Linked DNA regions of Salinivibrio kushneri. The protein of the gene in region 1 binds, or shares a complex with, the protein of each later gene. Links are inferred from orthologs where the notes say so. Each region holds a gene or a part of one and is shown in the gene's direction. Other genes may lie near its edges.

Region 1 (5,362 bases):
GCGCCCCAGAGGGCTTTTTCTATCTTCGTCCTCGCTCAACCAGCTTAATCAGGCGCAGCGTGTTGTCTGAACTCGATATGCTGGTTGGCAAAGTGCTTTGCTTTTTGTACTTGAGCCCAGAGCGCTTGGCACAAGAGGGGATCTTTACCACCCAAGAGCTCTTTGATGAGCTGCTGGTGTTGGCGGATGAGAAAAAATTGATGAAGTTGGTCACGCATCGTGCAACGGGCTCAGATCTTGATCGTGAAAAGCTTTTCGACAAAGTGAAAACCTCGCTGCGACGCTTGCGTCGTCTTGGGATGATTTTACCCATCGGTGAAGGAAGCAAATTCCGCGTCAGTGAAGCGACTTTCCGCTTTGGTGCCGATGTAAGAACCGGGGACGATCCACAAGAAGCCCAGTTGCGTCTGATTCGTGACGGGGAAGCCGTGGTGCATAGCCAAGCGCATATTCAATCAAGCTTGCTTGATGACTACTCGGATGAAGACGCAGACAATGCCGACAAAGAGACAACGGAGGAGCCGACAGTATGAGTCAGCGCGGTAAGTATCACTCACTCACCATGGTGAACTGGAACGGCTTTTTTGCACGAACCTTTGATATTGACTCCCTTGTTACTACCTTATCAGGCGGGAACGGCGCGGGTAAGTCGACTACCATGGCGGCCTTTATCACTTCGTTGATCCCTGACCAAACCCTGTTGCACTTCCGTAATACCACAGAGGCGGGGAGCTCGAGCGCGTCTCGTGATAAGGGTTTGCATGGTAAATTACAGCCTGGTGCCTGTTATGCCGCGTTAGATGTGGTGAATTCGCGTCAACAGCGGATGCTGTTTGGGGTGCGTCTTCAACAAGTAGCGGGGCGCGACAAAAAAGTCGATATCAAACCGTTTATCCTACAAGGCTTACCGTCATCGGTGGCGCCGACCGATGTGTTGGTGGAAACCTTGAGCAATGGCCAAGCGCGAGTCCGTCAGCTTAACGAGGTGAAAGAAGCGGCGGGTGAGTATGAGACTGCGCACTTTAAAGCCTTCAATTCGGTCACTGACTATCACGCGCAAATGTTTGAATTTGGTGTGCTGCCGAAAAAGCTTCGTACCCAGCAAGATAGAGGCAAGTTTTATCGATTGATTGAAGCGTCACTCTACGGCGGTATTTCAAGCGCGATCACTAAATCGTTGCGTGAATATCTGTTACCGCAAAACGGTGGCGTGAAAAAAGCTTTCCAAGATATGGAAGTGGCGCTGAAAGAAAACCGTATGACGCTAGAGGCGATCAAGCTGACGCAGCGCGACCGTGATTTGTTTAAGCATTTGATCACCGAAGCGACGCATTATGTTGCCTCGGACTATATGCGCCATGCTAATGAACGTCGTAGTAAGCTTGAGCAAGCGCTGTCATTGCGGGCGGAACTGAACGCTGCACAGCAGACGTTGCAGCAAAAGCAGCAGCATGCGGAAACCATGCGAGCAGAATTAGCCGAGCTGGAAGCCGGACAAGATCACCTCGAGCAAGATCACCAAGCGGCGGCCGATCATCTGCAGTTGGTGCAATCAGCGATGCGCCAACAAGAAAAGATTCAGCGTTATGAAGAAGACTTACTAGAGCTCTCTGAAAAGCTGGAAGAGCAAATCATGGTGGTGGAAGAGGCCACAGAGCAGCTTGCTGAGGCTGAATTGCGTGCGGCGCAGAGTGAAGAGGAAGTGGATAGTCTGAAGACCCAGCTTGCCGACTATCAACAAGCGCTCAACACGCAACAAACGCGGTCTTTGCAATATCAACAAGCGGTTAGTGCGCTAGAAACCGCCCGCCGTCTCACTGAGGATGAGACCCTCAGTGCAGACGAGGCCACGACACGGTTACACGCGTTGAAAACGCAAGAGTCTGAACAAACCGATCGCGTACTGTCACTCAAACATAAACGCGATCTGGCGTCAGCAACGGCCAATCAATTTGAACAGGGCTTGCAGCTGTTGCACCGTCTTGATCCATCCGTGCCCCGCGCAGAAGCGGGAACAGAAGCAAAGCGTTGGATCGAGCAGGGTAGAGAGCGTCGTTATCTGGCCGATAGCCTGACGCAGCGCCAGTATGAGCAGCGTGAATTGAGCCAACGGGCTGAGCAGTATCAGCACGCGAGTCAGTTAGTGTCGGAGTATCAGACGTTAACAGGCGAGCCGCTGGCTGACAGTGATGCGGTCGAGCAAGCCGCGGCGATGCAGCAAGCACGCCGCGACGCGCTACAAGAGGAAAAAGACACCCAAGCCGAGCAACTGCGTGAGCTCGCTCGGACCCAGGAAGCGGTTGACGCACAAATTCAAGATCTTGAGCTCAAAGCACCGACTTGGTTTGCGGCCAATGACGCCTTGACCAAACTGGAAAGCCAAACTGAAAAAAGCTTGGTGGATAGCCAAGCGGTCATGGCAGCGATGCATGAGACGCATGAGGCGGTACGCACGCGTACGCAGCACCAAGATCAGCTGGGTAAACAAAAAGCAGATATTGAACAAGCGATTGAGCAACTAGCGCAGCCAGGTGGCAGCGACGATGCGCAATTGCAAGGCCTCGCCGACACCCTTGGTGGTACCTTACTCTCTGAAATTTATGATGATATCACCTTAGATGACGCTCCTTACTTCAGCGCACTGTATGGCCCGGCGCGGCATGCTATTGTGGTGCCCGATCTCAAAGGCGTTAAAGACAAACTCACTGATTTAGACGCTTGTCCTGATGACTTATACATCATTGAGGGTGACGCAGACGCGTTTGATGATAGCGTGTTTGATGCGCAAGAGCTGTCGGGTGCCGTGTGTGTACACCTCAATGATCGGCAAATGCGCTATTCGCGTTTCCCGGCCACGCCACTGTTTGGTCGTGCTGCCCGAGAACACCGTCTTGAGCAGCTACGTGAACAGCGGGAGGCCTTGGTCGAAGATCACGCCAAAGCTTCTTTTGATGTACAAAAATGGCAACGCTTGTCTCAAGCCTTTAGTCAGTTTATTGCCGAGCACCTCACGGTGGCGTTTGAGCCCGACCCTGAGCAGGCGATAGCCGCTTGCCGCGAGAAACGAGCGCAGACGCAGCGTGCGATAACCGATGCCAAACAGGCATTGGCACAACACGATGCGGAGGTGACGCGGTGTCAGCAAGCGCTGCAAATCCTCGATAAGCTTCGCTACTGTGCCGAGGCGCTTACAGAGGATAACCTTGAGGCGCGCTTGCAAATGGCTACTGAGCGCGTAGAGGCGGCGAAAGAGGCACAAGGCTTTATCCAGCAACATGGTGAAACCTTGGCGGCACTGGAAACAAGCCTCGCAACGCTCGACAGCGACCCTGAGCAATTTGATAAACTAGAGCAGGCCTACCAAGAAGCGGATAACACCTTACAAGCGATCAAGCAGCAAGTGTTTGCAGTCGCTGATTTAGCGGAGCGTCGTCCGCACTTTGCTTATCAAGATGCGTCTGAAATGCTGACGCAAAGCAGTGAGCTTAATGAACAGCTAAAAGCCAAACTCAAAGACGCTGAACAGGTGCGCCAACGTGAACGTGAATCGCTCAAGCAAATTCAGTCGCAGACGAGTCAATATCACCAGGTGCTTGCCTCTCTCAAAAGTGCCCATCAGTCTAAGCAAGAGACGCTGAATGAGTTTACGCGAGAGCTCAGTGAGTTGGGTGTGCAAGCGGATGAAGATGCCTTAATGCGTGCGCAAAGTCGTCGTGATGCCTTGTACGAGCAAATGCATCAGGCCCGGCAGCGTCACAGTGAACTTTCGCGTGGCATTACGTCACTGGACATGGAAACCAAGTCGATCACCAAGGAATTGCGTAAACTGCTCAAGCAGTACCAAGCGCTTCGGCAGTTTGTGGTCAACGCCAAAGCGGGCTGGTGCAGCGTCCTGCGCATCGCGCGCGACAATGGGGTAGAAAAACAACTGCATCGTCGAGAAATGGCATACATGTCAGCTGACGAGCTCCGCTCTTTGTCGGATAAGTCCTTGGGGGCATTGCGCCTTGCGGTTGCCGACAACGAAACCTTGCGCGATGCCTTGCGTGCGTCGGAGGATGTCGGGCGGCCTGAGCGTAAAGTCTTGTTCTATGTGGCTGTGTATCAGCATCTGCGCGAGCGTATCCGTCACGACATTATTCGCACGGATGATCCGGTTGAAGCGATTGAGGAAATGGAAGTCGAGCTGGCCCGTCTTACTGAAGAGCTCACGCAGCGTGAACAACGTCTGGCGATCAGCTCCGAGTCGGTAGCCAACATTATTCGTAAGACCATTCAGCGCGAGCAAAACCGGATCCGTATGCTCAACCAAGGACTACAGAACGTTGGCTTTGGTCAAGTGCAAGGCGTGCGCCTGAATGTGTCTATTCGTGAAACCCATGCACAGTTGCTGATGGGCTTGGCTGAACATGCTGATCAGCACCAAGATTTGTTCGGCAATCCAAACCTTACCTTCTCGGAAGCCATGGCGAAGTTGTTCCAACGTTTGAACCCGCACATTGAAATGGGGCAACGTGCGCCACAGACTTTGGGTGAAGAGCTGTTGGACTATCGTAACTATCTGGACTTGGGCATTGAAGTCAACCGAGGGACGGATGGTTGGCTGAAAGCAGAGTCTGGCGCTTTGTCGACCGGTGAAGCGATTGGTACCGGCCAAGCAATCTTGCTGATGGTGATCCAAAGCTGGGAAGAAGAGTCACGCCGACTGCGTGGCAAAGATGTGATCCCATGTCGCTTACTTTTCCTCGATGAGGCAGCGCGCTTGGATGCTAAATCGATCTCAACCTTGTTTGAGTTGTGTCATCGTTTAGATATGCAGCTGTTGATTGCCGCACCTGAAAACATCAGCCCAGAGCAAGGGACGACGTATAAACTCGTGCGTAAAATCTTCAATGATCGTGAGCACGTCCATGTTGTGGGCTTGCGCGGGTTTGGTGAAGAGAAGCGTCGGGAGCTCGATGCTGAACCTATTGTGGGCTAATCGAGCGAGACAAGGAAAATAAAGGGGTCAGCTTTGGGCTGACCCCTTTTGTGTTTTAGTCGGTTTTAAAGTGACTGATCCGCGCTTCCAAAGTACTGGCATGCTCACGTAAGTGATTGACGGTTTGCTCAGTGTTGCGCGTGCGCTCTGAAACATGGTCAGCCGATTGCGCCATTGCGTTGACATTTTGGCTGATTTCATCGGTCACCTGCGTTTGCTGGTTGGCCGCGGTGGCAATCTGCATGTTCATCTCGTTGATTTGCTCAATCATGGTTTTGATTTGACCCAGCTTATCGTTGTTTTCGTGGCAATGCTCAACACTTCGGGTCACCGCGTCATTAGCTTGGGTCATCCCATCGGCGGCACCACGCGTTTCTTGCT
Region 2 (3,251 bases), 890 kb from region 1 along the record:
GCATTGACCCTGATTCTGGGGATTTGGGCAACCTTCGCTACGATAAAATCTGCATCCTCGCCGATGCGGACTCCGATGGTCTACATATTGCGACCTTGTTGTGTGCGCTCTTCATGCAACACTTTAGAGCCTTGGTTCAGGCTGGGCATGTGTATGTGGCGATGCCGCCGCTTTACCGCATTGATTGTGGCAAAGAGGTTTTTTATGCCTTGGATGAAGATGAAAAAGCAGGGATCCTTGAGCGTTTGAGTAATAAACGCGGCAAAATCAATGTGCAACGCTTCAAAGGTTTGGGGGAAATGAACCCGTTACAGCTGCGTGAAACGACCATGGATCCTAATACCCGTCGCCTTGTTCAGCTCACCATTGATGATGATGAGCAGACGCAGCAATTGATGGATATGCTGCTGGGTAAAAAACGGGCAGAGGACCGCCGTCATTGGCTGCAGCAAAAAGGCGATATGGCCGAGCTTATCGATATCTAAATCACTATAACGGGATCTTATTCGCATGACAGAGGTGACTTATGATGGGGTAGAGCAGCTTGCTCTGCGCCAGTTCACTGAGGACGCATACCTCAATTACTCGATGTACGTCATCATGGATCGCGCACTGCCGTTTATCGGCGATGGCTTAAAGCCAGTGCAGCGCCGGATCATTTACGCGATGTCAGAGCTGGGGCTATCCGCCACGGCAAAATATAAAAAATCGGCGCGTACTGTTGGGGATGTACTGGGTAAGTACCACCCTCATGGGGACTCGGCATGTTACGAGGCCATGGTATTGATGGCTCAGCCGTTTTCCTATCGTTATCCGCTGGTGGATGGTCAGGGCAACTGGGGCGCGCCTGACGACCCTAAATCGTTTGCAGCGATGCGTTACACCGAATCACGCTTATCACGCTTCTCTGAAGTGTTGCTGCAAGAGTTGGGACTAGGGACCGTCGATTGGGGGCCAAATTTTGATGGCACCATGAAAGAGCCGAAAACCCTACCAGCACGCTTGCCTCATATTCTTCTCAATGGGATCACTGGTATTGCGGTGGGGATGGCAACGGATATTCCGCCACATAATGCGCGTGAGCTTGCCAATGCCTTGGCCGCAATGATCGACAAGCCGAGCCTAGACTTAGACGGTGTACTGGAGCATGTGCAGGGACCTGATTACCCCACCGAAGCGGAAGTGATCACGCCGAAGTCAGATTTGAAAAAGCTCTATGCGAGCGGCCGTGGCTCTATCAAAATGCGCGCGCTGTGGCATAAAGAAAGCAATGAAATTGTGATTACGGCGCTGCCTCACCAAGTGTCGGGCGCTAAGCTGCTAGAGCAAATCGCCAATCAAATGCGGGCGAAAAAGCTGCCGATGGTGGACGATCTACGTGATGAGTCGGATCATGAAAACCCTACCCGGATTGTGATTGTGCCGCGCTCTAATCGTGTCGATTGTGATCAACTGATGGATCACTTGTTTGCCTCGACCGATCTAGAGAAGAATTATCGCGTTAACCTCAATATGATTGGCCTTGATGGACGCCCGCAAGTTAAGGGGTTACATGGGATTTTATCTGAGTGGTTAACGTTCCGCCGCCAGACGGTGAGACGTCGCCTTGAACACCGGTTGGAAAAAGTCCTCGCTCGCCTGCATATTCTAGAGGGCTTACTCGCCGCGTACCTGAACATTGACGAGGTGATTGAAATCATCCGCAGTGAGGATGAACCTAAAGCAGAGCTGATTGCGCGCTTTGGTTTGAGCGAGAAACAGGCTGAAGCGATCCTTGAGATCAAACTACGCCAGTTAGCCAAGCTCGAAGAAATCAAGATCCGTGGTGAGCAAGATGAGTTGAGCAAAGAGCGCGATAAGCTAGAGAAATTGCTCGGCTCAGATCGGCGCTTGAACACCTTAATCAAAAAAGAAATCCTCGCGGATGCGGAAAAATACGGGGACGACCGCCGTTCACCGCTTGTTGAGCGAGCGGAGGCCAAAGCGTTAACCGAGCGTGACTTGGTACCCAGCGAACCCATCACTGTGGTGCTCTCAGACAAAGGGTGGATCCGCCATGCCAAAGGGCATGATGTGGATGCCACTGGCCTTAACTATAAAGCAGGCGACAAGTTCCTCGACGCAGCGCCGGGCAAAAGTAACCAACCCGCGGTTTTCCTGGGGTCTGATGGTCGCAGCTATGCAATAGAGTCGCACACCTTACCATCAGCGCGCAGCCAAGGTGAGCCGATTACCGGGCGAATTAACATCACTCCAGGCTCGTCGATTCGTCACGTGTTAATGGCTGATGAGGGGCAGCTCACCTTGGTGGCCTCGGACGCTGGTTATGGTTTTGTGTGCAAGCAAGCGGATATGTTATCCAAAAACCGCAGCGGTAAGGCCTTGCTGACGGTGCCTGATCAGGCGGAAGTGATGCCACCGCGCCAAGTGGGTAATTTGGAAAGCGATTTGATTGTCGCGATTTCCAATGAAGGCCGCATGTTGGTATTCCCGGTCCATGAGCTTCCGCAACTGAGTAAAGGGAAAGGGAATAAGATCATTAATATTCCTGGCGCACGCGCCAAGTCACGTGAAGAGGTGTTAAGCCAACTTTATGTGGTGCCGGCCAATGCTGGGGTGACCTTGCACGCTGGGAAGCGCAAACTGACCTTAAAACCGGAAGATCTCACTCATTATCGTGGTGAGCGAGGTCGACGAGGCAGTATGCTTCCGCGTGGCCTTCAGCGCGTCGATCAAATCGAAATCCTGCCCGAACACTAAGTCGCTGCCGCCCCTGAAACCAGGGGCGGAGTGGGTGCATTTTTGCGCTGAATCGGTATACTGACTCGCCTTTCACGCCTGCTCTTTGGAGAGAGAAATGATTTTTGTCGTGCGACTGCTGGCTTTATTGATTGTCGCTGTTTTGCTGTTTGTTTTTGGTGGTTTGTATTGCTTGTTAAGCCCTCGCAATCCTCGTAATTGCTACCATATCAGTAAGTGGTTTGGACGCCTCTCTGGTTTATTCGGGATTAGCCTTGAACTGCGCTTTGCGGAAGGGGCACCTCGTGAGCCTGGTGCTAGCGTGTGTATCGCTAACCACCAAAGTAATTGGGATATGGTGACCTTATCGAATGCGTTGATGCCTGGCGCGGTCACCGTGGGGAAAAAAAGCCTGCTATGGATCCCCATTTTTGGTCAGCTTTATTGGCTCACGGGCAATGTATTGATTGATCGTGCCAATCGCAGCAAAGCCATGGGAACCATTGCGCAGG

The links.
Region 2: the proteins of mukB (region 1) and parC are in contact, whole or in part, in a crystal structure (PDB 4MN4), measured with the Escherichia coli proteins. The link is inferred for Salinivibrio kushneri from one-to-one orthologs.

The regions. Positions count from the first base shown.
Region 1 is NZ_CP114588.1:1,495,652-1,501,013, reverse strand. Bases 130-5,181 are described here. They hold mukB (chromosome partition protein MukB), read left to right. Parts: upstream 130-529; coding sequence 530-4,981; downstream 4,982-5,181. Other genes in these bases: N8M53_RS07040 (methyl-accepting chemotaxis protein), read right to left, coding at 5,037-5,181; mukE (chromosome partition protein MukE), read left to right, coding at 130-533. In the rest of the region: more of mukE, read left to right, coding at 1-129; more of N8M53_RS07040, read right to left, coding at 5,182-5,362. UniProt on the Escherichia coli protein: Plays a central role in chromosome condensation, segregation and cell cycle progression. Functions as a homodimer, which is essential for chromosome partition. Involved in negative DNA supercoiling in vivo, and by this means organizes and compacts chromosomes.
Region 2 is NZ_CP114588.1:2,388,162-2,391,412, reverse strand. What follows is about bases 195-3,135. They hold parC (DNA topoisomerase IV subunit A), read left to right. Parts: upstream 195-510; coding sequence 511-2,760; downstream 2,761-3,135. Other genes in these bases: N8M53_RS11020 (1-acylglycerol-3-phosphate O-acyltransferase), read left to right, coding at 2,858-3,135; parE (DNA topoisomerase IV subunit B), read left to right, coding at 195-485. In the rest of the region: more of parE, read left to right, coding at 1-194; more of N8M53_RS11020, read left to right, coding at 3,136-3,251. UniProt on the Escherichia coli protein: Topoisomerase IV is essential for chromosome segregation; it is the principal protein responsible for decatenating newly replicated chromosomes. It relaxes supercoiled DNA.